DNA from 2 places in the Sphingomonas sp. R86520 genome. Region 1 is predicted to be linked to the other one. Evidence: predicted binding sites of a transcription regulator. Region 1 holds the regulator's gene; the other holds the start of a gene.
What was found. The regulator LexA, encoded in region 1, represses DNA repair genes until DNA is damaged. The targets are predictions, from matches to a motif close to GTTCCNCNCTTGTTCT.
Positions count from the first base shown of each region.

Region 2: recA (recombinase RecA) is a predicted target of LexA. The motif match lies at 11,014-11,029, and genes of this name have one in related genera.

Region 1 is NZ_JAXHBZ010000001.1:766,323-781,804, reverse strand. It holds gene trpE (anthranilate synthase component I) at 1-424, shown strand, start outside; gene SJY41_RS03845 (hypothetical protein) at 502-906, opposite strand; gene SJY41_RS03840 (anthranilate synthase component II) at 1,128-1,724, shown strand; gene trpD (anthranilate phosphoribosyltransferase) at 1,721-2,713, shown strand; gene trpC (indole-3-glycerol phosphate synthase TrpC) at 2,714-3,490, shown strand; gene moaC (cyclic pyranopterin monophosphate synthase MoaC) at 3,502-3,969, shown strand; gene SJY41_RS03820 (molybdopterin molybdotransferase MoeA) at 4,311-5,492, shown strand; gene lexA (transcriptional repressor LexA) at 5,561-6,235, shown strand; gene SJY41_RS03810 (ComEC/Rec2 family competence protein) at 6,287-8,494, opposite strand; gene gltX (glutamate--tRNA ligase) at 8,534-9,964, shown strand; gene SJY41_RS03800 (citrate synthase) at 9,990-11,273, shown strand; gene SJY41_RS03795 (hypothetical protein) at 11,273-11,476, shown strand; gene SJY41_RS03790 (sensor histidine kinase) at 11,438-12,829, opposite strand; gene SJY41_RS03785 (DUF2336 domain-containing protein) at 12,826-13,926, opposite strand; gene SJY41_RS03780 (hypothetical protein) at 13,962-15,143, opposite strand; gene SJY41_RS03775 (Hpt domain-containing protein) at 15,223-15,482, opposite strand, start outside.
Region 2 is NZ_JAXHBZ010000001.1:2,347,374-2,362,855, reverse strand. It holds gene SJY41_RS10795 (VOC family protein) at 25-381, shown strand; gene SJY41_RS10790 (PA0069 family radical SAM protein) at 536-1,606, opposite strand; gene SJY41_RS10785 (outer membrane protein) at 1,650-2,333, opposite strand; gene SJY41_RS10780 (hypothetical protein) at 2,505-2,687, shown strand; gene SJY41_RS10775 (hypothetical protein) at 2,736-2,987, opposite strand; gene moaB (molybdenum cofactor biosynthesis protein B) at 3,272-3,799, opposite strand; gene SJY41_RS10765 (lytic transglycosylase domain-containing protein) at 3,805-5,655, opposite strand; gene SJY41_RS10760 (uracil-DNA glycosylase) at 5,688-6,458, opposite strand; gene SJY41_RS10755 (electron transfer flavoprotein-ubiquinone oxidoreductase) at 6,598-8,259, shown strand; gene SJY41_RS10750 (tetratricopeptide repeat protein) at 8,396-9,673, shown strand; gene SJY41_RS10745 (4-(cytidine 5'-diphospho)-2-C-methyl-D-erythritol kinase) at 9,895-10,812, shown strand; gene recA (recombinase RecA) at 11,107-12,180, shown strand; gene SJY41_RS10735 (class I SAM-dependent methyltransferase) at 12,789-13,529, shown strand; gene SJY41_RS10730 (glutathione S-transferase family protein) at 13,547-14,170, shown strand; gene SJY41_RS10725 (dicarboxylate/amino acid:cation symporter) at 14,349-15,482, opposite strand, start outside.

The sequences.
Region 1 (15,482 bases):
GACCGCAAGCTACGGCGTCGAGTTCTACAGCCACGTCATGCACATTGTCTCGAACGTCGTCGGTACGCTGTCCCCGGACAAGGACGCGCTCGACGCACTGTTCGCAGGGTTCCCGGCCGGCACCGTCAGCGGAGCGCCCAAGGTTCGCGCCTGCCAGATCATCGCCGAACTCGAGCCGGAACGACGCGGCGCGTACGCCGGCGGGGTCGGCTATTTCTCGCCGGACGGTTCGATGGACTCGTGCATCGTGCTCAGGACGGCGGTCGTGAAGGACGGCACGATCCACGTTCAGGCGGGAGCCGGCATCGTCGCCGACAGCATCCCGGAATACGAACAGCGCGAGTGCGAGGCGAAAGCCGGTGCCATCCTCGCCGCCGCGCGCGAAGCGGTCAGCCGGGCAGCAGCACCCGGCTTCGGTCAGTAATCCGTCGCCGATAAGCCTGGGTCCCCGCCTAACCGGGGACCCAGGCTGGGCTCCCGCGTTCGTGAGAGCCGAGCGTCTTACGGCGTGGTCGTGGTCTCGCTCGACGAGGCGCGGCGCTCGGCCGCATAGGCCTGGTTCCGCTGCAAGAAGCAGCCCGACTGGCCGCCTGTGCCGACTGCCGAACACGTATCCGGCAGGCCGCCTGCGACGCGCCCGACCTGATCCATCGTCGCCGCGCGGTTCACCCAGCTCTGGTTCTGCGCGGCGATCGGCTTCTCGTCACGCAGCGATTTTGGAATGCGATACGGCTGGTCGAGCGTCGAGCACACGACGATCTCGGTACCGCTCGATTTCGGGCACGTCTGGTCGCCGGTCAGCGTGACGCTGCGGATCCGCTGCGGTGGCTTGTCGACCTGCGCGTCCTGGGCCGAAGCCATGGCGGGTAGCGCGATCAGCGCGGCGAGGACGACAGTACGAAACATCGGTTAAGCTCCTTCGGACTAACAACGTCCGGCCTGCGGCATTGCTCCGTCCTGAACGGTCCACGGCGTAGGCGAGATCGCAGCGCGCGTCATGCCCACTGCGTTCGCCTCGGCGATGCGCTGTAACATGGTTCCGATCCAGCGAAGTGCAATGCCGTTACGCGCGCCCGCCGCGCACGGGCGCGCCTTGCGCGGGGCACTGCATCGGCTATGGCGTCCGCATGATCCTGGTCGTCGATAATTACGACAGCTTCACTTGGAACCTCGTCCATTATCTTATGGAACTGGGCGCCGAGGTGGAGGTCGTCCGCAACGATGCGATTTCCGCCGGGCAGGCCCTGTCCTCCGGCGCGGACGCGTTCCTCATTTCTCCCGGCCCGCGCACGCCGACCGAGGCAGGCGTCAGCCTCGATCTCGTTGCCGCCTGCGCGGATGCAGGCAAGCCGCTGCTCGGCGTGTGCCTCGGCCATCAGGCGATCGGCCAGCATTTCGGCGGCAAGGTCGAACGCGGTGGGCTGATGCACGGCAAGACGTCGCCCGTTCTCCACGACGACACGGGGCTCTACGCCGGCCTCCCCTCACCGTTCACCGCCACGCGCTATCACTCGCTGATCGTCAACGCGGTGCCGGACGCACTGGTCGTCAACGCCACGGCCGAGGACGGCACGGTCATGGGCTTCCGCCACAAGACGCTGCCGATCCACGGTGTCCAGTTCCACCCGGAAAGCATCGCGACCGAGCATGGCCACGCCATGCTCGCGAACTTCCTGACGCTGGCGGGTATCCCCGTGAAGGCGCGCGAAGGCCTGGAGTTATGAGCACGACCACCCTGCTCCCCGATCCGTCTTCGCCGCTGTCGCGCGAATCGGCTCGCGAAGCGTTCGCCGACATCCTCGACGCGCGCGCCAGCGACGACGCGATCACGACTTTCCTCATCGACCTTTCGGCCCGTGGTGAAACCAGCATCGAGATCGCGGAAGCCGCACGCGCGATGCGCAACCGGATGATCCCGATCGACGCTCCCGTCGGTGCGATCGACGTCTGCGGCACCGGCGGCGACGGTCACCACACGCTCAACGTCTCCACCGCCGTCGCCCTCGTCGTCGCGGCGACCGGCGTTCCCGTCGCCAAGCACGGCAACCGCGCCGCCTCGAGCAAGGCCGGCGCCGCCGATACGCTCGAAGTGCTCGGCCTCGACATGGATCGCGCCGGTGCAACCGCCGAAGCGAGTCTCAACGACATCGGCATCGCCTTCCTGTTTGCCGGCTACCATCATCCGTCCATGAAGCGACTCATGCTGATCCGCCAGCGGATCGCCAGGCGCACGATCTTCAACCTGATGGGCCCGCTCGCCAACCCGGCTGGCACCACCCGCCAGCTCATCGGCATTGCCCGCCCCGATTACGTCGCGCTCTACGCCGACGCGCTCGAGCAACTCGGCACCGAGGCTGCGCTGGTCGTGTCGGGCGAAGAAGGCCTGGACGAACTCTCCGGCGCGGGTCGCAGCATCGTCGCCTCGGTCGGCACCGTCACGCTGCCGGGTACGATCATTCCCGAGGATGCAGGCCTCACCCGCCACGCCATCACCGACATTCGCGGCGGCGACGCAGCCCATAACGGCGATGCGCTCCGTCGCCTCCTCAAGGGCGAACCCGGCCCCTACCGCGATGCCGTCCTGCTCAACGCCGCCGCCGCCCTGATGGTCGCCGGCACCGTCACCACCCTCGTCGAAGGCGCCGCGCAAGCAGCCGCCGCGCTCGACTCCGGCAGCGCCGACGCGCTGCTCGCCCGCTGGATCGCATACTAGATGACCATGCTCGACCGTATCCTGGAAACCAAGCGCGCCGAAGTCGCCGCCCGCAAGGCAACGACCTCGCTCGCCGATATCGACGCCGGCATCGCCCGCATGTCGAAGCCACGCGGCTTCCGCGCGGCGCTAGACGCGAAGAAGGGCCACGCGCTGATCGCCGAGATCAAGAAGGCCAGCCCCTCCAAGGGCCTGATCCGCGCCGATTTCGATCCGCCGGCCCACGCTCGCGCCTATGAAGCGGGCGGCGCCGCCTGCCTCTCGGTCCTGACCGACGAAAAGTGGTTCCAGGGCGCCGACGAATACCTGGCCGCCGCGCGCGACGCTGTCGCGATCCCCGTCCTGCGCAAGGATTTCATGGTCGACCCGTGGCAGTCGACCGAAGCACGCGCGATCGGTGCCGACTGCATCCTGATCATCGTCGCCGCGCTCGACGACGCGCAGATGGCCGAGATCGAAGCCTCCGCGCTCGAATGCGGGATGGACGTGCTGGTCGAGATCCACGACGCGCACGAACTGGAGCGCGCGTTGAAGCTCAAGTCGCGCCTGATCGGGGTCAACAACCGCGACCTGCGCGACTTCACGGTCGACTTCAACCGCACCTACGAGCTGGTCGGCAGGGCGCCCAAGGACTGCACCTTCGTCGCCGAAAGCGGCCTGACGACGCGCGCCGAACTCGATGCGATGGCCGAGCACGACATTCACTGCTTCCTGATCGGCGAAGCGTTGATGCGCCAGGACGATGTCGAGGCCGCAACGCGGGCGCTGGTCGGATGAGCGGCGATCGGATGGCCGGGCTCACTCACATCGACGAAGCCGGCGCGGCCCGCATGGTCGACGTCGGCGGCAAGGCTGTCACCGCGCGCGAAGCCATCGCCACCGGCCGCATCACCATGACCGCCGAAGCCGCTGCGGCGATCGGCGCCGGGACCGCGAAGAAAGGCGACGTTCTCGCCGTCGCCCGCGTTGCCGGTATCATGGCGGCCAAGCGCACCAGCGACCTGATCCCCCTCTGCCACCCGCTCCCGCTCACCAAGGTCGAAATCGAGCTCGTGGTCGACGCGGCCGGCGTGACGGCCACGGCGACGGCCTCGACCGAAGGCAAGACCGGCGTCGAAATGGAAGCCCTCACCGCGGCGACCGTCACGCTCCTGACGATCTACGATATGGCCAAGGCGATCGACAAGACGATGGTCCTTAGTGACATCCGCGTGATCGCCAAGAGCGGCGGCAAGTCCGGCAACTGGACCGCCTGACCAAGCCTTCCCCGGCAGGGGAAAGCCGAGAGTTCAACTCAGCCGAGGAGGCTCGCCGACGCCCTATTCGACCCGCGTGCGTACAGTTTACGCACATCGCGCACCATCGACCGGACCGTCGATCAGCCCATCGATCGGCTCCATAGCCTCCGCAATCTCGCCGGCAGCGCGAACAAGACCTGTCCTGCATGCCAAACCCATGGCAAAGCACGAAACATGGCCGCAGACCACGCCCCTCTCCCGTACGCATCGGACCCGGAATACGTACGTACGAACCGCGCCCAGCGTCTGCACTTCCTATACTGCACTCCCCGAAACCGCCCGATTTTCGAGTCGCAAGCATGACCCTGGTCCCCGTCGCCGAAGCTCAGACCCGCCTCTTCGCGATGGCCCCCCGCGTCGGCCATGAGACCGTCTCGTTGCGCGATGCCGCGGGCCGCTGGGCCGCCCAAGACATCCTCGCGCGTCGCACGCAACCCGCGGCCGACCTTTCGGCGATGGACGGCTACGCCATCCGTTTTGCCGACCTTCCCGGTCCCTGGACGGTCATCGGGGAGAGCGCGGCGGGCCGTCCGTTCAGTGGCAAAGTCGGCCCGGGCGAGGCGACGCGCATCTTCACCGGCGCTGCGATGCCCGAGGGTGCCGACAGCGTGATGGTCCAGGAAGAAGCCGACCGCGACGGCGCAACCTTGATCCTCGCCGGGGAAGGTCCGCCGACGTTGGGCCGCAACACCCGTCGCAAAGGCCTCGACTTCTCGACCGGCACCCGCCTGATCGCCGCGGGCGACCGTCTGAGCCCGGCGCGCATCGCCGTCGCCGCGACCGGGGGCCACGGCAGCCTGATGGTGAACCGCCGCATTCGCGTTGCGGTAGCGGCTACCGGCGACGAGCTCGTGCCCCCCGGCTCGACCACCGACGGCGTCGCGCTTCCGGAATCGAACGGCATCATGCTGGCGGCGATGCTCGCGGACATGCCCGTCGAGATTGTCGACCTGGGCATATTGCCGGATCGCCTCGACGTCCTGCGCGACGCCTTTGCCAGCGTCCAGGCGGACCTGCTGGTCACCACCGGCGGCGCATCGGTCGGCGATCACGACCTCGTCCGTCCGGCGATTGAGGCAGCCGGTGGCACGATCGACTTTTGGCGGATTTCGCTGCGTCCCGGCAAGCCGATGATGGCCGGCCGGATCGGCGAGATGATGGTGCTGGGCCTTCCCGGCAACCCGGTCTCCGCGTTCGTGACCGCGACGCTGTTCGTAAAGCCCGTCGTCGCGCACATGGCGGGCGCCCGCGATCCGCTGCCGCAGATGACGCACGCCCTGCTCGGCGAAGACCTCCCCGCGAACAATGCGCGTACCGATTATCTCCGCGCCGAACTTCGCGACGGCAAGGCTTATGCCTCGACGATCCAGGACAGTTCGATGCTGCTCACGCTCGCGCGGTCGACCTGCCTGATCGTCCGGCCGGGCAATGCGCCGATTGCAACGGAAGGCGAATCGGCAGAAATCCTCGTGATCGCCTGATACGGGCGCTTGACGGCGTTAATTATGTTCCATAGAAGTTCCCAGTCTGTTCCGGACGGAGAACCGCCATGCTCACGCGCAAGCAGCACGAACTCGTGTGCTTCATCAACGACCGCCTCAACGATACCGGCGTCTCGCCGTCGTTCGAGGAGATGAAGGACGCGCTGGATCTGAAATCCAAGTCTGGCGTCCACCGGCTGATCAGCGCGCTCGAGGAGCGCAACTTCATCCGCCGCCTGCCGAACCGCGCGCGCGCGCTCGAAGTATTGCGGATGCCCGAGCGTCCGGAAAAGAAGACCCCGACAAAGGCCTCGAACGTCAAGGCGGCCCCCGCCGCCGCGACACCGCAGCCGGCCAACGACGTCATCGAGATTCCCCTCCATGGCCGCATCGCCGCCGGCGTCCCGATCGAGGCGTTCGAAGGCAGTACCATGCTCGCAGTCCCCGCGGCGTTGCTGGGTTCGGGCGAACATTATGCTCTCGAAGTGTCGGGCGACTCGATGGTCGAGGCGGGTATCCTGGACGGCGACTTCGCGCTGATCCGCCGCACGGAAACGGCACGGGATGGCGAAATCGTGGTCGCGCTGATCGAAGACAGCGAAGCGACGCTCAAATACTTCCGCCGCGAAGGCGCGATGGTTCGCCTCGACCCGGCCAACCGCGCCTACGACCCGCAGCGCTACGCGCCGGCACAAGTCCGGGTTCAGGGCAAGCTCTCGGGCATCCTTCGCCGCTACGACTGAATACTGATGAGAGGATCTGTCGTTCCTGCGCAGTCGGGACGACGGAGCCTTTCACGGCCGGTACCGCTGGCGATGGTTTGGGTCGGGGCTGCGCTTGAACGGCCGCCCGAGCCTGGGCGGATCCCGCCAGGGGTGACGGTCGCTTGGGTTCAGGATCGTGACCATGCGCCCCGCCCCCAAAGTCAACGCAACGCCGCCAGTCCGCTTCAGGACGAACCGATCCAGCTTCAGCCAGCGCGGCGTACACCGCTTCGGCAGCCCACGTTCGCTGACGACAATGTCCGCCAATCGGCACGCGGCGATCAGGTCCTCGATCGGCACCATATAGGCACTACGCGTCGCCAGCACCCGCCAAGTACGCCCGCGGGCGACGATGTCGGTCATGCACAGATCGCGACTGCACCGCGCGTCAGGCTGGTCGGCGAGCAGCAGCGGCTCACCGTCGACCCCGCCATTCTCGGCAAGCGTATCGCGCGTATAGTCGCCCGCCCGATCGCGAAGCATCGCAAGTCCCGCCGCGGTTCTAACGGCGACATGCCGCCCGTCACCCGTCACGAGGATGTCCGGAGCCGGCGTCGTCAGCGCCCAGATCGCGCCGATTGCGAGCGGAACCGCCCCCAATCGCCGCCACCGCGTGCGCCACAAGGCGATCCAGATACCTCCGAAGACCATCGCCGCGAACGCCGCGGTCGGCATCGCAGGCAGAGACCGGACCGAACCTGGCGCATTCGCAACGAGATGCGCGAGCCACAGCAAGCCATCGAGCGAGCGCTGAACGAGCCACCACGCCGGTCCGCCCAACCCGGCACAGTCCAGCAACAACGCCAGCGCTTCCAGCGGCATCACCACGAACGTCGTGAGGGGAATCGCGACGATGTTGGCGAACGCGCCGTACAGCCCGGCCCTGTGAAAGTGATAGACCGCGATCGGCATCAGCGCGAGTTCTACGAGCAGCCCCGTCAGCAGCAGCGACGCGGCATCCCGCGCCAGTTTGCGCGCGCGTCCTTCGTCGTGCGGACCGAAGACGGTGCGGATCGCCGGATGTTCGTGCAACGCCATGATCGCGGTGATCGCGGCGAACGACAACTGGAAGCTCGGACCGGCCGCGGCCTCGGGCAGGACCAGCATGATGCAAACCGCGCCCGCAGCAACCAGACGCAAGGTCATCGCCTCACGACCCATCGCCAGCGCCGCGAGTACCAGCAGCGCGGCCACGCAGGATCGGATTGTCGGCACCTGGCTCCCGGTCAACAACGTATAGCCGATCGCCGCCGCGGCCCCCGCCAATGCAGCAAGCAGCGGCAATCGGCTATGCAGCGCGAACCAAGGACTCAAGGCCAGCAGGCGCGATACGATCAAGATCGTCGCTGCCACCGCCGCCGTGATGTGCAACCCACTCACCGACAACAGGTGCGCGAGCCCGGCGCGGCGCATCGCCTCCGAATCTTCCTCGCTGATCGCGCCGACGTCGCCGGTCGCGAGCGCTGCAGCGATGCCGCCCGCGCTTCCTTCCAAGTGCGATACGATGTGGTGCGACAGCGCGACGCGGATGCCCGCCCCGGACCCGCTCGACTTGATGATGACGACCGGTGCGAAACCTCGCCCGGTTGCGCCGATCCCGCCAAACCACGCGACGCGCGCGAAGTCGTAGGCGCCCGGTACCGCAGGCAAGGGCGGTGGCATCAGACGCGCCCGTAGGCGGACGACCGCGTCCGTCCCGAGCAGCTTGGGCGCATCCGCTTCGGCCAAGTTTACCCGGACGCGGTACGGCAGGGCGACGGGTTGCCCGCCGGTCTCCATACCCTTCGCGATCGGCAGCACCGTCAGCCGGACCAGTCTACGCGCGACCAATGGCTCGATCGCCTCGACCTTCGCCGAGAAACTCGCAATCGTCGGGCCGCCCAGTACAGCCCGCCCCACCCAATCCGACCGCGCCCAGATGAGCCCGAGCCCCAGCGCCGCCGTCAGTGACCCGATTGCCAATGCGCGCGCGGCGCGTCCACCGCTCCCTATGGCCAGACACGCCAGCCCACCGGCCACGAGAATCAAGACTGCCACCCGCCATGCCGCCGGGTCCGGGAGCGCGAACCACAACGCGATGCCGACGCCCAGCATCACCGGTAGCCACAGAACGAGCTGGTCGCGCTCCGCCTCCAGCCAGCGTTCCACGGCAAGCCCGACGACAGCTTCCCATCGCGGCACGCCCATTTGTCGCCGCCAAGGACGCATGCTAGGGGCGGCGACGGCTGTCATGGCCATCGTTTTTCCATCGTTTCATCAGTCTGGGAGCACCCGCGGTTGGGCGCAATATCTGATACGGGCACCGCCAATCCGGCCGCTCCCGTGGTTACCCGTTTCGCTCCGTCGCCGACGGGGTTCCTGCATCTTGGCGGCGCACGCACCGCGCTGTTCAACTGGCTGTTCGCAAAGGCGAATGGCGGCAAGTTCCTGCTACGGATCGAGGATACCGACCGGGTCCGCTCGACACAGCCGGCGATCGACGCGATTATCGACGGGATGCGCTGGCTCGGGCTCGACTGGGAAGGCGACGTCGTCATGCAGTTCGCCGGTGCCGAGCGTCACGCGCAGGTCGCGCACGAGATGGTCGCGAACGGCCACGCCTATCGCTGCTACATGACCAACGACGAGATCGCAGCGATGCGCGCCGAGGCACAAGCCGCCAAGAAGCCGCTCCGCATCCGCAGCCCGTGGCGCGATCGCCCCGAGAGCGAAGCGCCGAATCTTCCCCACGTCGTCCGCTTGCGCGCGCCGCAGGAAGGCGCCGTCACGATCGAAGACCGCGTCCAGGGCGCAGTTACGGTCAAGAACGAAGAGATCGACGACCTCGTCCTGCTCCGCTCGGACGGCACGCCGACCTACATGCTCGCGGTCGTCGTCGACGATCACGACATGGGCGTCACGCACGTGATCCGGGGCGACGATCATCTCAACAACGCGTTCCGCCAGCTGCCGATCTACCGGGCAATGGGCTGGCCCGAGCCGATCTACGCGCACATCCCGCTCATTCACGGCTCCGACGGCGCCAAGCTGTCGAAGCGTCACGGCGCGGTCGGCATCGAGGCATACCGCGACGAGATGGGTATCCTGCCCGAGGCGTTCGACAATTACCTGTTGCGCCTTGGCTGGGGTCACGGCGACGACGAGATCATCAGCCGCGAACAGGCGGTCGAATGGTTCGACCTGTCGGGCGTCGGCAAGTCGCCCTCGCGCTTCGACCTGAAGAAGCTCGAGAACCTCAACGGCCACTACATCCGCGAAGCTGACGACGCGCGCCTGGCGCAACTTGCTGCCGATCGCCTCGGTCACGACCTGCCTAGCGGTGGACTGGATCTTCTGACTCGCGCGATGCCCGTCCTGAAGCCGCGTGCAGCAAACCTGAACGAGCTGGCCGAAGGATCGAATTTCCTGTTCAGCCAGCGACCACTGGCGATGGACGACGCCGCAGCGAGCCTTTTGCAGGGTGAAGCGAGTGCTATTTTGGTCAATGCTCATGCCGAACTTGACGCGCTCGCCGAGTGGGATACGGAAGCGCTCGAAGGCGCGGTACGGCGCGTGGCCGAAGCGCGGGGCGTCAAGCTCGGCCAGGTCGCACAGCCGCTTCGCGCCGCGCTGACGGGACGCAAGACGTCGCCGGGGATCTTCGACGTGCTCGACCTGCTCGGGCGCGACGAGAGCCTGGGACGGATCGCCGACCGGATGGCTAGCTGATAAGATTTCGAGGAAGGATACAAGCATGAGCGAGACCGCAACCCTCAAGGTCGACGGCAAGGATTTCGAGTATCCGGTGATGTCCGGTACGGTCGGACCCGATGTCATCGATATCCGCAAGCTGTACGCGCAGACGGACAATTTCACCTATGATCCGGGCTTCACCTCGACGGCGTCATGCCAGTCGAAGCTGACCTATATCGATGGTGACGCGGGCACGCTGCTGCACCGCGGCTACACGATCGGCGAACTGGCCGAGCAGTCGAACTTCATGGAAGTCGCCTATCTCCTGCTCAACGGCGAACTGCCGAGCGAAGACGAACTGGCGAACTTCTCGAACACGATCACGCGCCACACGATGGTGCACGAGCAGCTCGCGCAGTTCTTCCGCGGCTTCCGCCGCGACGCGCATCCGATGGCGATCCTGTGCGGTGTCGTCGGCGCGCTGTCGGCCTTCTATCACGATTCGACCGACATCCACGATCCGGCACAGCGCGTCATCGCGTCGCACCGCCTGATCGCCAAGATGCCGACGATCGCCGCGATGGCGTACAAGTACAGCGTCGGCCAGCCGTTCGTCTATCCGGACAACACGCTGAGCTACACCGGCAATTTCCTGCGCATGACGTTCGGCGTCCCGGCGGAGAAGTATGTCGTGAACCCGATCGTCGAAAAGGCGATGGACCGCATCTTCATCCTCCACGCCGATCACGAGCAGAACGCGTCGACCTCCACCGTCCGTCTCGCCGGCTCGTCGGGCGCCAACCCGTTCGCGTGCATCGCGGCCGGCATCGCCTGCCTGTGGGGCCCCGCGCATGGCGGCGCGAACGAAGCCGCGCTCAACATGCTGCATGAGATCGGCACCGTCGACCGCATCCCCGAGTACATCGCCCGCGCCAAGGACAAGAACGATCCGTTCCGCCTGATGGGCTTCGGTCACCGCGTCTACAAGAACTACGATCCGCGCGCGGCCGTCATGCAGACGACCGTCAAGGAAGTGCTCGGCGAGCTGGGCGTCACCGACCCCGTGTTCGACGTCGCGATCGAGCTCGAGCGTCTCGCGCTCAGCGATCCGTACTTCATCGAGAAGAAGCTGTTCCCGAACGTCGATTTCTACTCGGGCGTGATCCTGTCGGCGATCGGCTTCCCGACGTCGATGTTCACCGTCCTCTTCGCGCTCGCCCGCACCGTCGGCTGGGTCGCGCAGTGGAACGAGATGATCACCGATCCCGACCAGAAGATCGGCCGTCCGCGCCAGCTGTACAGCGGCCCGACTGCACGTGACTACGTCCCGATGGCGTCACGCTGATGAAGACGCTCCGGCCGATCCTGATGGCCGTCGGCGTGCTGTGCGCGCTGATGGGTCTGCTCTGGATCGGTCAGGGGCTCGGATACGTCCACTGGCCGCAGTCGAGCTTCATGCTCGACCAGCGGCCTTGGGCGGATCGCGGCGCATTCCTCGCTGCGTTCGGTTTAGCGCTGATCCTGGTTGCGCGCCGGATTCGCCGGTAACGTCAGGATGAACCGCGCACCGTTGCCCGGTGCGCTCTCGATCGTAAGATCCCCCTGCATCGCCCGCGCCAGACGCCGTGCAATGTACAGGCCCAGCCCATTGCCGCCGGCCTCCGACGGATCGACCCGCTCGAACTTCTCGAAAATCCGCGCCTGATCCTCAAGCGCAACGCCCTTGCCTCGATCCGCGACGACGACGACGGCATGCGTATCGTTGCGCGTAACGTCGACCGCGACGTGCGACCCCGCCGGGGAATAGCGCACCGCATTCCCAACCAGGTTCACCAGGATCTGCAACACACGACGGAAATCGCCAAGCGCGGGGACGCGCATGTCCATGGCCGGTCGGACGATCGCCACATCGGCGTTGCTGGCGCGCACCGTCAGCAGGCCAGCGGCGCGACGCGCGACGTCGGCTAGATCGATCGACTCGGGTGCCAGCGCAAAATCGGGACGCTCGACTGCTTGCAGGTCGACGAGATCGTCGACCAGTTCGAGCAGATGCCGTCCGGCGCTGGCGATGTCCGCGGCATAGTCGGCATAATCACCCTGTACCGGACCATCGGCCTGCGCATTGATGCTATCCGCATTGGCGACGATCCGCGCCAGGGGTATCCGCAATGCCTTGTCGAGCCCGCTCGTAAACGTCGACGACAGAGTCGCAGGCTCGGCGGGCGGTACCGCGTCGTCGATCACCATCCGCGCCGCGCCGACGAACCCGGCAAAGTCGCCCGAGGCGTCGTGGCGGACATTGGCGGTCAGCGTCAGCGGGCGTCCGGAACTTCGCAAGCGTGCCGGTTGCGCAGTCATCGCTCGCCGCCGAGCAAGCGAGTCCAGGATCGGCAACGCGCCGTCCGTTCCGGTATCGAACGAGAACATCGCCGTAAGAGGCTGGCCCAGCAGCGCAAAGGCATCGAAGCCATGCTTCGGCCCGGCATCCAGCGTCACGAACGTCAGCCGCAGCGCCGAGTCGGTTTCCCACCGCCAATCGGTGTCGCTGCCGAGGAAATCATGGTGCGCATCGGGCGAGGGCCGGGTCGGGCGCCATGCGGCGATCTCACGCCACCCGCTCACCGTCAGCCGCACGTTCTCGCCATCCGGCTGCGCACGCACCCAAAGATCGATGTCCGCCTCGTCGTCGGCCACCACCACGCCACGCGACACGACGATGCCGAGCCGGCGCGCCAGCCGGGCAATGGTCGCTAACTGCGGCACCGCGAGCGGGGCGCCGCGCATGCCGCCAGCCCGTTGGTTGAGCGCGATCAACGCGGGGTCCGCGAACGACAGCGAGCCGTCGGGCGCGACAATGGCGTGCGCGATCGGGCTTTCGGTCGTGGGATCGAACACGCTCATCGGCGATCCGTACGCGCCAACGCGCGCAACGCCATGCGAAAATCACGATGAAGTTCCAGCGGCGCCAGCGATGCGCGCGCATCCTCGACGCCGACCGACGCGATCGCATCGAGCGCGTCCGCAAACGCCTCGATATCGCGCCGCGGATCTGCCTCCGACAAGGCCAACCCGATCTTCGCGATCGTCGGCCGATCCATGTTGATGGCGCGCAAGGCCAGCCAAAGCCGATCGCCTTCGGGTTCGAGCGTGATCGATCGCGCCTGATCGAAGGCGATGCCGATCGCATGCGCGAGCACCGCGACGAACAGCGACAGCCGCCGGTCGCCGATCGCTTCGATCAGAACCGCGGCGAGTTCGTTGGGGCGGGCATCGAGCGCCTTGGCAAGCCGCGTCGCGACGGCATCAGGCCGCTCGCCCTCGTCATGCGCGGCAAGGCTACGCTGCGCGGCATCGGTGATGGCGCGGTCGCACTCCCCCGTGTCGCGCCGCAAGCCATCCCGGATCGCCGCCGCCACCCACCACACCAGGCGATGATGCAGTTCGGCGGGCAGTTCGCTCCCGCCTGCAGATCCCTGTTCGTTCGCAACCCGCCGCCGGCTTTCGGCAACCAGCAGCGCCGATGCGGCCGACGCAACGACGCTGTCCGGGACTCCGGCGAGGCGTACCAGCAAGCTCGCTTCGTCCGGCTCCCCGGCCTCGACCGGCAACGATGCCGCAATCAGGTCATGGCGAACGCGTGCGATGAGTTCGTCCATCAGTTCCTCGTCGCGAAGCAACCCCGCGCGCGACAGCCGCTCGACGACACTACCCGCGCGGACCTTGAGGATCGCCTCCCCCGCTCCGGTCGATCCACCATTGGCGAGCAAGCGGGCAGCATGGCGCCGGATGTCCCATTCGATGGCGCCGATGATCGATGCCAGCACTTGGGCCAGCATCAGCCGGGTCCGGTCGTCCAATCGCGCGTCGGCGTCGTGAAAAAAGTCGGCAATCGTTCCCGCCAGCCGCATTTCGGCGCGCAGACGCGCCTTTTCCGCCCGCGCAACGGGATCATCGAACGACGGCATAGCGTCACGCACTGGGTCTGGGCCGACCGACATGATCCCGTGCTTAGTCTCCGGTCGTTAAGGTACGCCTAAGGTTGCCGGCGAAGTCGCTCGATCACCGCCGTCAGCGTAGCGGTCGCATAGACCGCCGTCACGCCCAGCCCGAACACCGGAAATCCGCCAAGTGCGAACACTGCGAGCATGAGCAGATACCCAGTAGGGCTACCCCACCACAGCAGCCGATCACGTTCGAGAATGCCACGCTCCGCCAATCCGCCGATCGCGACCGTCGCGATGCCGATCGCCAGCGCAGTGTTGTCACCCGCATAGCCGCTGACGAAAAATGCGAAGACGAGGATCGCGGACGCGGCCACCCCGGCGATCGCCAGCGTCTGCCAGCGCGCCATCGGCGCGTCGTCGCGCAGACCACTCAACACCGAGCCAAGCGCCAGCCCGATACAGCCAACCAGGGCGAGGATCAGCCCGATCGATGCCAGACCGAAGCCGATCGTCGCCAAACCGGCAACGCCCAGCGCGAGCCCAACCGCGCCGACGCTGGTCCCCGCCGCGCCGCGATCCACCAGCAACGGCAGCGCCAGCCGCGCGATCGGCGCGAGCACGAACCGGTCGAACCAGCCCCGCCGCCCCGACACGATCGTCATCAGGACGGCGCGGCCACGCTCCTCCAGCGTCCGGGCCTGACGCTCGATCCCGTGCCCCCCCCGCACGGCATCCGTCGGCAGCAGTACGTGGGTCGCGCGCGACTGGACCGCGAACCGCAACAGCGACGACTGGAGATCATAGTCCTGCGGCAATCCTGCGACCTCGGCGATCCGGCTCGAACTCAGCCGCGCGACGCCGGCCCAAGCCATCTGCCCACCGACGCGCTCGAAGCCCGGCCCCGCATCGCTTTCCGGAACGACGAGCAGGCAATCGCCCTCCTCGCTCGCCATCGCCTTGACGATCGCGTCGGTGGTGACCAGTCCGTCACCGAGCATCAGAACGCGAGCCAGCGGGTGCAGCTTCTCGACGGCCTCGGTCGCGGACCGCACCGTATCGACGCTCACGCCGCGCCGCCCGATCCGGTTGATCGCGCCCAGCAGTTCGGGCGTCATCCGCGCGACCACGACGATGATCTGCGACACGCCCGCCGCAATCAGCAACCGCGCCTGGTACTCGATAAGCGTTACGCCACTGAACGGCAGCGTCGCGGCCAGACGATCGGGTCGATCGTCGGCGTCGTGAATTGCAAATAATAGGCCGGCAAGCATGGGCGGCTGTTAGGCGGTACGCGGCGTCCTGCAAAGCCCGCGTTCGGCCGAGCCGCCCTCCCTTACGGCCGGAACCGCGTCACAGGCGCGATACGGCGCGGCGCAGCTTCTTCAAACCCTCGGTATCGCGCGGATCGCCCTCGGCCACTTCGGTCGCAAGCGCCATCAGCCGGACCGCGCCAAAACTCGCCGCCAAGCCCTTCAGACGCCACGCCGCGGCCCGCCAATCGTCGACGCCCGTCGCCAGCGTCATCGCCGTCAGTGCACGCTCCGCGCTCTCGATGAACGCGACTCGTAAGTCGGCGATCAGCGTGGGTTCGTCGCCGACTGCAGCCGCCA
Region 2 (15,482 bases), 1.6 Mb from region 1:
TCGGCGAAGACTCTGGGGGCTGGCATGGGCGTGACGGGGATCGGTGGAGTCTTCTTCCGGGCAAAGGATCCGGAGGCGATACGGGCGTGGTATGCCGAGCACCTCGGCGTCGGCTCGGTACCCTATGGATCATGGGAAACGCAGGCAGGGCCCAGCGTCTTCGCGCCGTTCGCGGCCGACACCGACTATTTCCCCGCAGATCGCTCATGGATGCTCAACCTTCGCGTCGACGACATCGACGGTCTGTTGGCGACGCTCCGCGCGGCCGGGATCGCGGTGGTCACCAATCCCGACTGGGACATGCCCGGCTTCGGTCGCTTCGCGCGCATTCACGATCCCGAGGGTAATCCGATCGAATTATGGCAACCCGATCCCGAGTAATGAGCGGCGCCGATAATCGGTCTGGCAAGCAGCAGTAAGTCGTCCCTACGATGAGGATCGGAACCAGTCAGACGAGGCGCCGTCATGCCTGTCGTCGGTCGTGAGCGAACAGGTATCGACAACCGCCGCGCACCGATCATCACCCGCAGGTTCGTCAGAACAACTCACCCTGCGGTCCCCTAGGCGCCCGAAACAGGTCGCTCCGCAAGGTGATCCGTTCCTGGTTCAGCCCGTGTTTCCCGCACGCGATCCGGAACCGGGTCCCCAGCAGCTCGGCCCAAGGCCCTTGTCCTTTCATCCGCGTAAAGAAGTTCGGATCATTGTCGCGTCCGCCGCGCAACGACGCGATCGTCGCCATCACTTTCCCCGCACGGTCCGGAAAATGCGCGTCGAGCCAACTCCGGAACAGGGGGGCAACCTCGTGCGGCAACCGCACCGGGATGAAGAACGCGCGTGTCGCTCCAGCTTCCGCTGCCCGTGCGATCAGATGCTCGATCTCGTGGTCGGTGATTGCCGGGATGACCGGCGCGATCGACACGTAGACCGGTACCCCCGCATCGGCGAGCTTGCGCACTGCCGCCAGCCGTCGCTCCGGATGCGGCGCCCGTGGTTCGACGGTCGATGCCACTTTCGGATCGAGCGACGTGATCGACATCGCCACCGTCGCCAGCCCCTTTGCCGCCATCGGCGCCAGCAGGTCGAGGTCGCGCACCACTCTGTCGGATTTCGTCGTGATCGTCAGCGGATGATTGGTCTCGCTCAACACCTCGATGATGCCGCGCGTGATCCGCCAGTCGCTCTCGATCGGCTGGTACGGATCGGTGTTCGTCCCCAGCGCCATCGGCGCCACGGCATAGCCGGGCTTCCCCAGTTCCGCCCGCAACAGCGTTGCCGCGGACGGCTTGGCGAACAGCTTGCTCTCGAAATCCAGCCCCGGCGACAGGTCGTGAAACGCATGGCTTGGCCGCGCGAAGCAATAGATACAGCCATGCTCGCAGCCACGATACGGATTGATCGACCGGTCGAACGGCACGTCCGGCGAGGCATTTCGACTGATGATCGTCCGCGGGGTCTCGACGGTCACGGTCGTCCGCAATCGCGGCGCAATCCCGTCGATCCCTTCCCGCATGTCGAGCCAGTCGCCGTCCGCCTCGGTCTGCGGCATGTTGAACCGCCGGCTTTCGTCGTTGCGAGTCGCACCACGAACGGGACGGACCTGTTTCATGGAATGAATCTAGGCACCGCCCGAGAACATAGCAAGAACGAAATTAGAAGCGAACGCCGAGTCCCGCGACCACTTGGTGGCGGCTGAAATCCAGGCTGGCCTTGTCGCTGCCATCGACGATCTCATAGCCGTTATAATCGGTGTAGACATATTCCAGCTTGCCATAGAATTTGCGTCCGAAGCCGGCCTGAACGCCCGCACCGACATGAAATCCGCTCAGATTGTCCACGCCGCGGACATCGTCCTCGGGGGAGTTCGGATCGTTATAGCCGAGCCGGATCTGCCCGTTCGAATAGCCCCCCTTGATATACAGAAGCGTCGTCGGGTTGAGCAGGTATCCGCCACGTACGCCGGCGGTCAGGTTGCGGCCGGGCTTCAGGCATGTCTCGGCGCCGAACCCGTCCGGAAAGCATTGCTTCACGCTCGATCCCTCGATGCCACCGTAAATCCCGAGCACGGTGCCGACGTTGACAGCCACGTCATAGCCGACCTCGCCGCCATAGGTGACGCCGCTGTTGCCCTCGCGGACGCTCGCCGTGTCGGTCGCGCTCTCGACGTTCAGTTCGGTGACCACGCGGTCATAACCGATGCGCGGCTCGATCCGCAGACCACTGACGGTTTCGGCCGCGCCATTCTGCGGTAGACCGTCATGCCCGGCATAGGACTGTGCCAGCGCAGGCGTGGCCGGTGCCGCGACCAACGACACGAGCATCATCATTTTACGCATACGAAAAGTCCCCGATGGACCTACTCCTTGCGGCAGATCCTACCGCGATCCCCTGCAATACAAGGAACTTCCGCCGGGTTAATGATGCCGAATTCCATCCAATTCCAAGCAGATTCCGGAACATAAGAATCAGCGCTCGCCGCGCCCTGAGATAGCGCCTAGGGCGGTCCGATGACGGAGCAGATCACCACGGTTGAACGAGCCTTCGAACTGGCGCGGTCGGGCGCGTGCAGCTCGGTCAACGACTTGCGGCAGCGATTGCGGCGCGAGGGTTACGACGCGGTGCACCTGCATCTGCATGGCGCATCGATCAACAAGCAGCTCGTCGACCTGATCCACGCCGCCAAGGGCTGATCGACGGCGCAACGCGGCCCGCATCGGCTGCGGACCGCGTACCACCCATCACTTCTGTGCAAGCAGCGTCGTGTCTGCAGGCAACGTCTTCGGCATGTCGAGACCGTTGGCGGACCATTGTGCTGCGGTCAGGCAGGTGGTCCGCTGGATATGGCTGCCCGTCATGGCAGGCTCGATCGCGCAGTATTTCTGCTGCTTGGCATCGTACCGGAGCAATGTCTTGCCAGGCGCAGCGAACGCGGGTGCGGCGGTTGCAACGACGGCGGCGATGGCGAGGCTCTTCAGGATGATCGATGACATGTTGGTGTCCTTGTCTGGCATTGAAGCGCCCGGTCAGGCGGTATCTTTACCAATGCATCCACCGTGCCAGTTGCATAATACAGCACTACACATCGTCGATCACGCTCGAATACGGCGCTTTTCTTGGATCCGGGCGATGCCGTCAGTAGTGATCGAGCGTCGCGGTTTTCACCATCTATTGGTGCGATACGCGGTAGGTTAGGCAGAACTGCACGACGCCTCGGTGCTTACAGCCCATTCGAGGCGCTAATCCGGCGCCATTACGCGGTTCGGAGCACGAATGCTTATCGCTCGAGCAACCGCGGCATGAGTTCGACGAAGTTGCATGGCCGGTGGCGGCTGTCGAGCTGGTCGCGAAGGATGCCGTCCCAGCCGTCCTTCACCGCGCCCGTCGAGCCGGGAAGCGCGAAGATGTAGGTACCGTGCGAAACGCAGGCGCAAGCGCGAGACTGGACGGTCGAGGTGCCGATCGTTTGATAGCTCAGCATGCGGAAGAGTTCGCCGAAGCCGGGGATCATCTTCTCGGCGACCTGCTCGATCGCCTCCGGGGTCACGTCGCGTCCGGTCACGCCAGTGCCACCCGTCGTGATGATGCAATCGACGTCGGGATCGCCGATCCAGGCGTGGAGCCGCGAGACGATCGTCTCGACGTCGTCCTTTTCGATCCGGCGGTCGGCAAGCACATGCCCCGCCTCGGTCAGCCGGGCAACCAGCGTATCGCCCGAGCGATCCTCCGCCAACCCACGCGTGTCCGACACCGTCAGCACGGCAATCCGCACCGGCAGGAACGTTCGGCTTTCATCGATCGGCATGACCCTCAGTCCGCGCGCGTGATGGTGGTGGACTGCGGCCCGACGCTGGCATTGACCGCAACAGTGGCCTGTAACGGCGCCGTGCTGGCACGGTATTGTGTATAGGGTTTGGCCGCCATTCGCACCGCGGTCGCGCCCGGCAGGCCTGGGAAGCGCGGCCACATGCCCTGGGCGAGCGCGTTGCGGCTAACCGATGCCTTCTTGCCGCCCTGCGCCTCGTACATCCAGTAGTTGCGGAGGACGGTAGTCACGTACCCGCGCGTTTCCCAATACGGAATGCTCTCGATATACAGCAGCGGGTCGCCATTATCATGGACGATCGCGTTCCAGTCGCCGACCGGGCGAGGGCCAGCATTATACGCCGCGATCACCTTGGGCAGCAGGCCCCCGGTGACGCCGGCCATGTCGCGCAGACGCTCCAGATGACGCTGGCCGATGTCCATATTAGTCGACGGCTTTGTCAGCGCCTTCATGTCGATCGAGGTGCCGCGTTCGCGCGCGAAATCGGTCGCGGCGGCGGGCATGATCTGCATGAGGCCGTAGGCGCCGGCCGGGCTCTTCACGGTATTGCGGAACCGCGATTCCTCGAGCGTGTGCGCGTAGACCAGCGCCTTGTCGATGTGCCAGCCGCTGTCCGGCGTCCAGTTCGGCGTCGGATAGCGCGCCTCGGCGGTCGAGGTGATTCCCTGCGGACAGTTGTGCGCGAGGAACACGGTGGTCGCCGGCAGGCTGAGCGCATCGGCGACGCGGACCAGGTTGCCGAACTCGCGCGGGTCGCCGATCTTGGCCTGCTGGCGGATCACGATGTCGGCCAGATCAGTCTCGCCGACTTCGACCAGAGCCGCCGCAACACGCACGTTCGGACGCTTGCCGACGACCTTCCAGTCACTGGCAACCAGGCCACCGACGGACGTCCCCTTGTCCTTCATCGCGAGCTGCTGACGCGCAAGCTGGCCATAAAAGCTCTCGCCGAACTGCGCCGCCGCCTTTAACCGGCCCTCGATCTTGTCGGGTCGCGAACACACCATGTCCGCGCGCGAGGCCCAGTACAAAGCCGCGGCACGCAGGTCGACGTCGCCAGCGCGTGCCGCGACGCCTTCGAACCCGCTTTCGGCATTCGCGCAGTCATTCTGCCGCCACGCCGACAGTGCGCCGACCCAGCGACCCTGCACGGCCCAGTCACCGACGCCGTCCTGTGCCTTCGCCGCCATCACGCGCGCGTTCACGTCGTCGCCTTGAAGGAAATAGATCCACGCGATCTTCTGCTGCCACTCGGTCAGCGCTTCAAGGGTGAGGCCGGGTGTGCTGTCCAACAGCGACTGTGCCTCGCGGCCCATGTCCGCCTTGACGTAAGGCTGCATCTTGAGCGCGAGATCGGCGGCGATCATGTCGCCCTTCAGGCTCTTGGCGCGGACTCGGCGTGGTGCGCCATCCTGCCAGATCAGCCGCTGTGCCGCGGGCAGGGGAGGGAGGTCGACCGCACCGCGCGTCGTAGCCAACCGTGAGATTTGCTCGGCCTCGGGCAGTTCGGGTGCTTCGTTGAGCAGCGCGACCAGCGGCCCCATCTCGACCTTGGGCGAGCCCTTCGCCGTATACATCTCGGCACGCGCGATCGCGTGCAGCGGGCCGGGCTTCATCGTGTCGAGCTGGATCTGCGCGTCGGTCCACTTGCCGTCGCGGATCGCCGCGAACACGGTCTTGTAGGCCTCGCGCTGGCCCGCATCGAGCTGGTCCGGGATCTGCTCCAGTGTCGGCGCGCCAACCAGCTGGGTCGAACCGAGCCGCGCATCGCCACCCGGCTCGCCGTCGACCGTCGCAGCCAGAGCTGGGAAGGGGAGGGCGCTCAAGCCCAACACGATAGCCCCCAGCGAGACCGACCGGATCCGAATCATTGTGCACCCTCTTGCGACGACTGTTCGCGCATCAGCATCTGCAAATCCTTCCAGGCCTCGGCCTTGGCCGCGGGCTTCTCGATCAGAAACCGCGGGTGAAAGCTCGCGACCACGCTCGTCATATCCGAGGCGTCACCGGCCTCCGTTTGTGCGGTCTTATGGTTAAACCCGTGTAAACGCCCACGCGCTGTCTGCAATTCCGTCCCGAGGATCGCACGGCTCGCCGCATTGCCGAGCAACAGCAACCGCTTGGGGGCGACCAACCCGATGTGATGCTTGGCAATTTCCGACAGCCGCTCCTCGACATCGCTATGGATGCGCCCCGCGGTCGGCCGCTTCGCGCAGACCGCTGCGAGGTGTACTTCGTCTCGCGTCAGACCGATCGCCGCGAGCATCTTGTCGAGCAGCCGTCCCGACGCACCGCTCAGCAAAGCCCCCGCATCGCCGTCGTCGCGGTCCGGGCAATCGACAAGCACCATGACCGTAGCGTCAGCCGGTCCGATCGCGGCCAGAGAAACCCCGCTCCAGTCCGCCTCGGGAACCTCAGCGCCGCTCCGCCAGCTAAGGAAATCGGCCAGCAAAGGCGGCATCGCGGACGGTGCTGCGATCGGTGCAGCAGGGGCGGCAGGGGGTACGACAAGGCGCTCAGGCGCCGCAAACCAGTCGCGCGGGACGTCGTCTACCAGCGTGTCGACGCCAGCCTCGTGCCACCAGTCGAGCGCACTCGCCGCTGTATTTCGCCAGTCGATGGTTTGATCCGCCCCCACAGGGTAACCTATGCTGCACGGTTGACGTGGCGGTCAACTCGCGCAATCGCCATATTGGACAAGACGGTGCCGGCCCGAGCCCGAACGAAGGGTGGGGCATGAAGCTGAGGCAATAGGGGACATCCCCCGGGAGACGATGATGACGACACGTGAATCGATGCCGTACGACGTGGTGATCGTCGGCGCTGGCCCGGCCGGTCTCTCGGCAGCGATCCGCCTGAAACAGCTGGCCGCGGAGAAAGACGCCGAGATCAGCGTCTGCGTGCTCGAAAAGGGCTCCGAGGTCGGCGCGCATATCCTGTCCGGCGCGGTCATCGATCCAAAGAGCCTCGACGAGCTGCTGCCCAACTGGCGCGAGGATGACTGCCCGCTCGCCGAGGTGCCGGTGACCGAGAACCATCACTGGATCCTGACCAAGACGAAGAAGAGCGAGATGCCGCACTTCGTCACGCCTTCGTTCATGCACAACAAGGGCACCTATACCGGCTCGCTCGGCAATCTCTGCCGCTGGCTCGCTGGCAAGGCGGAAGAGCTCGGCGTCGAGATCTTCCCGGGCTTCGCAGCGGCCGAAATCCTGTTCAACAACGACGGCTCGGTGAAGGGCGTCGCGACCGGCGACATGGGCGTCGCCCGCGACGGCACGCACAAGGGCGACTACACCCCCGGCCTCGAACTCCATGCCAAATACACATTCTTCTCGGAAGGCTGCCGCGGTCACCTGACCAAGGAACTGATCGGCACATTCGCGCTCGACAAGGACAGCGATCCCCAGGTCTACGGCCTCGGCGTCAAGGAACTCTGGGACATCGATCCCGAACTCCACGTCCCCGGTCGCGTCATTCACACGCAGGGCTGGCCGCTGTCCGAAACCGAAGGCTCGAACGGCGGCGGCTGGATCTATCACCAGGCGAACGGCCAGGTCTCGATCGGCTTCGTCACATGGCTGAACTACACCAACCCGCACCTCTCGCCGTTCAGCGAAATGCAGCGCTGGAAGACGCATCCCGAGATCGCAGCACTCCTGAAAGGTGCCAAGCGCGTCAGCTACGGGGCGCGTGCGATCAGCGACGGCGGGCTCCAGTCGATCCCCAAGCTCGTGATGCCCGGTGCGGCATTGATCGGCGACAGTGCCGGTTTCCTCAACGTGCCGCGGATCAAGGGCACGCATACCGCGATGAAGTCCGGCATGATGGCCGCCGAGGCGGCGGTCGAGGCGATCGTCTCGCAGCGGGGCCATGACGAGCTCGTCGCCTATCCCGAGGCGTTCGAGAAGTCGTGGGTGAAGAAGGAGCTGTCGGTCGTCCGCAACGTCGTGCCGCTGGTCAAGAAGTTCGGCGACCTGGTCGGCTCGGGCCTCGCCGGCGTGACGATGTGGATGGAGCATCTGGGGATCAAGGTGCCCTTCACGATGCACCACCATCCCGACCACGAGAGCCTGTGGCGCAAGGATCTCGTCAAGCCGATCGTCTATCCCAAGGCCGACGGCGTGCTGACGTTCGATCGCCTCTCATCGGTGTTCATCTCGAACACCAACCACGAGGAGGATCAGCCGGTCCACCTGACGCTCAAGGATCCGAGCGTGCCGATCGCCTATAATCTGCCAATGTACGACGAGCCTGCGCAACGCTATTGCCCGGCCGGCGTTTATGAGGTGGTGGGTGTCGAAGAGGGCGACCCCAAGTTCGTCATCAACGCGCAGAACTGCGTCCACTGCAAGACCTGCGACATCAAGGACCCAACCCAGAACATTAACTGGGTCGTACCCGAGGGCGGCGGAGGCCCCAATTATCCCAACATGTAAGCCCGTATTCTTCGCACTCGGTCTCGTCCTGGCAACTCCCGCCACGGCCGGGACGGGTGAACTCTCCGCCTATCTGAAGGCCCGTGCCGCTGACGCCGCCGGGCGGCCGGACCTCGCCGCCGCGAGCTATGCCAAGGTGCTGGCGGCGGCCCCTGACGACCCCGTTGTCGCGATCCGCGCCTACCGCGAGGCGCTTCAGGCCGGCGACATGCCGCTTGCGACGCGCGCCGCCGCCGTGCTGGTCAAGGCCGGGGTGGCGCCCGCCGATGCCGCACTCCTCCCGCTGGCCGACGCTGCTCGCAACGGCGACACGAAGGCGGCAAGCGCCGCCATCGCCACGCTTGCGACCGGCCCCCTCGTGGTCCTCGCTCCCTCGCTCTACGCCTGGGTCGCCCATGCCGAAGGTCGCGACCCCGAACCGCCGCTTGCCGTCGCGGCGAAGGACCCCGTCGCCAACCGCTTCGCCACGGAGACGCGTGCGCTGATCGCCGCCGCGCCGCCCGGGCAACCCCTCGCGATCGGCGTCTCGCGCCTGCTGGCCCGCCTCGCGAGCGACCTCGCCGCCGGCGAACCCTCGCCGCTCTCGATCGCCCTGACTCAGGCCGCCCTGCGCACCGACCCCGGCTACGACCGCGCGCGCATCCTCCTCGCCGACGCGCTCGCCCGCAGCAAGATGGTCGAGTCCGCGCTCGCCGTGCTCGACCAGGTAGCCCCGAAAAGCCCGTTCGCCGCGGCTGCCGCGGCCGAACGCGTCGACATCCTGTCCAACGCCGACCGCGAAGGCGAAGCGCTTGCCGCTGCCAAGAACCGCGTCGACCATAAGGATGCCGACTCCGCCGACTGGCAGCGCTACGCCGACCTTCTCCTGACCACGGGCAATCCCGTCGAAGCGGCCAACTGGTACGCCAAGATCATCGCCGCCGATGGCGAGAAGGGTGGCAGCTGGGGTGCATGGCTGCAATATGGCGGCGCGCTTGACCAGGCGGGCCGCTGGCCCGAAGCCCGCGACGCGCTCGAAAAAGCGGTAGCCCGCGGCCCGGCTCAACCGCTCGCGCTCAACTATCTGGGGTTTGCGCAGGTCGAGCACGGCGACGACATCCCCGCCTCGATCAAACTGCTCGAGCGGGCCAGCCGCCTGGACCCGACCAACGCCTCGATCACCGATTCGCTGGGCTGGGCCTACCACCTTTCCGGCGACACCAGTCGAGCACTCCCGTTGCTCGAAAGCGCCACGCAGGCCGAACCCACCAACGCCGAGATCGCGGATCACCTCGGCGACGCCTATTGGAGCATCGGTCGCCGCTACGAAGCCCGTTACGCCTGGCGCGCCGCGGTCTTGACCGCCGAACCGGCCGAAACCGCCCGCATAACCGCCAAGATCGCAGGCGGTCTGCCGGCTAACGCACGCCGCTAGCCGAAACGCTTTTGTCCAAGCCACTCCGCCGTCCGACGTGGCGACACGGCACGCCGTCACTTCCTCTTTCAGCCGTCACCCCAGCGGAGGCTGGGGTCTCCCACGAGGCACGTGACGCTCGTCTTACAACGAGACCCCAGCCTCCGCTGGGAGGACAGCAATTTGTTGGCTAAGTCGAAAGCAAAACCGAGCACAACCCGCCGCCAATCCAGAGACCCGCAATGTTCGCCATTACAGAAGCCGCCCCCGCAAAGATCAACCTCGCGCTCCACGTCCGCCATCGCCGCCCCGACGGCTACCACGAACTCGAAACCCTCTTCGCCTTCGCCACCGACGGCGACGTCGTCACGGTAGAAACCGCGAAGACCAACAGCTTCACCATAACCGGCCCCTTCGCCGCCTCACTCCTACCACCCGTCCACACCACTCCCGCGAAGGCCGGGGCTCAATCGGGAACGGGCAGTGACGACGCGCCGAACGCGCCTTCTGGCAATGCCCCTTGGCACGGCAACCTCGTAACCGCTGCCACCGACGCCTTTACCGCCGCGTTCGCCCCCGAGGCCCACCACGCCATAACCCTCGAAAAGCACCTCCCCATCGCCTCGGGCATAGGCGGAGGTTCAGCCGACGCGGCTGCCACCCTCCGGGCGCTTGCTCGCCTCCACGGCATCAGCGCAACCGACCCCCGCCTTTACGCCATCGCCGCAGGGCTCGGCGCCGACGTTCCCGCCTGTCTCGCCAACCGCACTACGCTCGGCATCGGCAAGGGCGACATCCTGACCAATCTCGAAGGCCTGTCCGGCACGCCGCTGCTGCTCGTAAATCCGGGCGTGGCAGTCTCGACGGCTGCCGTCTTCCAGACATGGGACGGCCAGGACCAAGGTCCGATCGCCGAAGGCAATTTCCTCGACCGCGCGAGAGCGAGCCGCAATGACCTGGAACCCCCCGCACTAGCCCTGGCCCCCGTCATCGCCGAAGTCCGCACGCTCCTCGACGCGGCGGAAGGCGTCCTGTTGTCGAGAATGTCGGGCTCCGGTGCCACCTGCTTCGCCCTGTTCGACTCCCTGGAAGCCAGAGACGTCGCTGCCATCGCCGCGCACGCTCGCGGCTGGTGGATCCTCCCAACGACCTTGGCCTGACGACCGGTCGCAAGATAAGTCCGAACGGCTATCGACCAAAACCTGCCCCGGTCATTCTCGCTTTTCTAAGCGGTACCGCTCCGCATTCGCGGCTGTTGGCCAAGGGGGGGGGTAAATGCCGGAAGGCGCCCGGCCTGACGCAACGCGAGAGGGGCAGACCCGAACTCCGCAAACACCCGTCATTTTCGCACAAAAACAGATGTTCCACTCTTGTTCCATGAGAACAAAGAGAATACACGGTGTTTGACGCGTTGAATGGCACGCGTGCTTGCTTTACCGATGGGAGCATATTCGATGGCCGCTAATTTGAAAGTGATCGACACCGGCATGGCAACCGCAACCAACGACCGCCAGAAGGCGCTCGACGCTGCGCTCGCGCAGATCGACCGCGCGTTCGGCAAGGGCTCGGCGATGCGCCTAGGCTCCAAGGAAACCATGCAGGTCGAGGTCATCTCGACCGGCTCGCTCGGTCTCGACATCGCGCTCGGCGTCGGCGGCCTGCCGCGCGGCCGCGTGATCGAGATCTACGGTCCGGAAAGCTCGGGCAAGACCACGCTCGCGCTCCACGTGATCGCCGAAGCGCAGAAGGGCGGCGGCACCGCGGCATTCGTCGATGCCGAGCACGCGCTCGACCCGGTCTATGCGAAGAAGCTCGGCGTCAACATCGACGAGCTGATCGTGTCGCAGCCCGATACCGGCGAGCAGGCGCTCGAGATCGTCGATACGCTGGTCCGCTCGAACGCGATCGACGTGCTCGTGGTCGACTCGGTCGCAGCGCTCGTCCCGCGTGCCGAAATCGAAGGCGAGATGGGCGACAGCCATGTCGGCCTCCAGGCGCGTCTCATGTCGCAGTCGCTGCGCAAGCTGACCGGTTCGATCAGCCGTTCGCGCTGCATGGTGATCTTCATCAACCAGCTCCGCATGAAGATCGGCGTCATGTACGGCAACCCGGAGACGACGACGGGCGGCAACGCGCTGAAGTTCTACGCCTCGGTCCGTCTCGACATCCGCCGCATCGGCGCGATCAAGGCTGGTGAAGAGGTCACTGGCAATCAGACCCGCGTGAAGGTCGTCAAGAACAAGGTCGCGCCGCCGTTCAAGCAGGTCGAGTTCGACATCATGTACGGGCAGGGCGTGTCGAAGCTTGGCGAGATTCTCGATCTCGGCGTTAAAGCCGGTTTGGTCGAGAAGTCCGGTGCGTGGTTCAGCTACGACAGCGTCCGTCTGGGCCAGGGTCGCGAGAACTCGAAGACCTTCCTCAAGGACAACCCCGAGACCGCCGATCGCCTCGAAAAGCAGATCCGCGCGCGCACCGACAAGGTCGCCGAGGAAATGATGGCCGGCCCCGAAGAAGGCGACGACGCCTAACCACTTTAACCCTCTCCCTAAGGGGAGAGGGAGGGACCCATTGCATTCGCAATGGGAGGGTGAGGGCACACGGTGCGTGGTGCGTGGTGCGTGGTGCGTGGTGCGTGGTGCGTGGTGCGTGGTGCATGGTGGTCGAGCAGGCACGTTGCCGATAACGCAGTTGCTTGGTGAAATTATGCTTCGCCAACCCACGGTTGACGCCACCCCGGCGAAGGCCGGGGCCCAGTTGGCAGGACCCGGCAGATAGCGTGCCGTGCCAGGCCACGCTCTCTCGCCTCAATAACTCGTGCCCGTTGACGGTCCCCCCGTGTGGTCTCGTGAAGGCGGGAGCCCAATCTGTTACCCGCCCTAGCGGGGAAACGGAAAAGCAGAAGCCGCGCTTGCAAAACCACTTAACAGGATCGGCACGGGCCTTAAAATACCCCAACGCCAAACGTTAACCAGCGTCTATACTTCCTGTACTTCACTCCCCGCCGCCGTCTCCTCGATCCGACCATGAGGCACGCCAACCCATGACCACCGCCACAGACTGGACCGGCAAGACAGGCGACGTATGGGCCGCGGAATGGCGCCGGACCGACCGCAGCTTCACCAACCTGACGCCCCATTTGAACGCAGCGATCCTCGCCGCTGCGATTCCCAAGACCGCCAGGATCATCGACATTGGCTGCGGCGCCGGAGCAACCACGCTGGCCACGGCGCAAGCCCTCCCAACCGCGAACGTAACCGGCATAGATCTCTCACCCACCCTGATCGAGATCGCCAGTCACCGAGGCGAAACCCGGCCTAACGCCAGTTTCGAACGGGCCGACATCATTATCGCCGCCCCGAACCACGCGCCGATAGACCTCTACGTCTCCCGCCACGGCGTCATGTTCTTCGCCGACCCCATCGCCGCCTTCTTCACGCTCGCAAAAGCCGCCGCTCCGGGCGCCGCGCTGGTCTTCTCCTGTTTCGCCGAACGTGGCGCAAACCGCTGGGCGGTCGACATCATCACCGCAACGAGCGGCGACGCGAACGCTCCCGAGTCGACAAAGCCTGGCCCATTCGCGTTCGCCGATCCGACGCACGTCGCCATGGTTTTGAAGGTGGCAGGCTGGCAAGCTGACCCGCCGCAACGCATCGATTTCGCCTACCGAGCAGGGGAAGGGACCGACCCCGTAGCCGACGCCGTCGATTACTTTTGCCGCATAGGCCCCGCGGCGTCCACGATCCGCGACGCTGCTCCCGAGGAACGCGAGCGCCACATCGCGCGTCTCACTGAGGTCTGCGAACGGTACCGGGGCGGCGACACGGTGGAGTTCCCCGCCGCAGCGTGGATCTGGACCGCACGCAAACCAACCAAATAGAAACAGGGGGAGCCAGCATGATCATCGTCCACCATCTCGAAAACTCGCGGTCGCAACGCATCCTGTGGATGCTCGAGGAACTCGGCATTCCCTACGAGATCAAGCGCTATGAGCGGAATAAGCAGACCATGCTCGCCCCGCCTGAGCTCAAGAAGGTCCATCCGCTCGGCAAGTCGCCGGTAATCGAGGATGACGGCCAGGTCGTCGCCGAGACCGGCGCGATCGTCGAATATCTCGTCGACAAGGCGGACGGTAGACTCGGCGCTCCGGCCAACCGTGCCGACGCGCTGCGCTACCGTTTCTGGCTGCACTACGCAGAAGGCTCGATGATGCCGCCGCTGCTCCTGAAGCTGGTCCTCGCCCGCATTCCGATCATGGGCAAGGCCGCGACTAAGAAGATCCAGCCGATGATCGACGTGCATCTCGACTATATCGAGTCCGAACTCGCACAACGCCCCTGGTTCGCCGGCAACGAGATGACCGCCGCCGACATCATGATGAGCTTCCCTCTCGAAGCCGCCCGCAGTCGAGGCGGCCTCGACGAGTCCCGCCCGGCGACGATAGCCTGGCTGGCCAAGGTCCACGCCCGCGCCGCCTACCAGGCCGGCCTGAATAAGGGCGGGCCCTACGCCTACGCCTGAACCGACACCACCATGTCTCCCGCGAAGGCGGGGACCCAGACCGGGCTCCCGCCTTCGCGGAAGAACAAGAGGCGGTAAAGTCACGATAGCACGCTCTGTCAGCGCTTTTCACAGCATACATGGCATCGCTATCGCGCGGATCCCTGCCTCCGACCGAGCTCGCAGTATAGTCTCACCGTTACGCCTGGCCCGGCGTAATCTTCTCATAGCTATCCACGGTGACCTTTGGCCCATGCCCCGTCGGCGCAACCGGCGGATCCCTGTCCGCCGGCTCACGCTCGTCGAGCCCGCCCTCCCACTTCGCCACCACGGTCGCCGCGACCGCATTGCCAATCACGTTGGTCGCCGAGCGCCCCATGTCGAGGAAATGGTCGACAGCGAGGATCAGCAGGATGCCCGCCTCCGGGATCTTGAACATCGACAGCGTGCCGGCGATTACCACCAATGATGCGCGCGGCACCCCCGCAATTCCCTTCGACGTCACCATCAGCACCAGCAGCATCGCGATCTGCTGTCCGATCGGCATGTGAATGCCGTAGGCCTGCGCGATGAACAGCGACGCGAACGTCATGTACATCATCGACCCGTCGAGATTGAACGAATAGCCCAGCGGCAGCACGAAGCTCGCGATCCGCGGCGGTACGCCGAACCGGTCGAGCGCCTCCAGCGTCCGTGGATACGCGGCCTCCGATGACGCCGCCGAAAACGCCAGGATCAACGGATCGCGGATATACCGCACCAGCAACCGCGTCCGCGGCCCGATCAGCAGGAACGCGATCCCGATCAGTACCGCCCAGAGCAAGGCGAGCCCGATATAGAAGCTCAGCATAAAATAACCGAGCTGCCCGAGAATGGTCGGCCCCCGCTCCGCCAAGGTCGCGGTCACTGCCGCAAAGACCGCGAACGGCGCGAACCGCATCACGTAATTGGTGATCTGGAGCATCACGGCGACCAGCGCCTCGATCGCCTTCACGAGCGGCGCGGCCTTCTTGCCGACCGCGGTGATCGCGACGCCGACGAACACCGAGAACACGACGATCTGGAGGATCTCGTTGCCCGCCATCGCCGCAATCATCGAATCCGGGACGATGTGCGTGATGAACTTGGCAAGATCGAATGCCGCGCGGTCGACGCCGCTCGACGCGGTTGCTGGCGGGATTGCGAGCGCCAGACCGACGCCAGGCTGCAACACGTTGACCAGGATCAGGCCCAGGGTGAGCGACAATAGGCTCGCGCAGATGAACCAGCCAAGGCTCCTCAGCCCGACCCGTCCAAGCGCGCCGGTATCGCCCATATGCGCGATACCAACCAC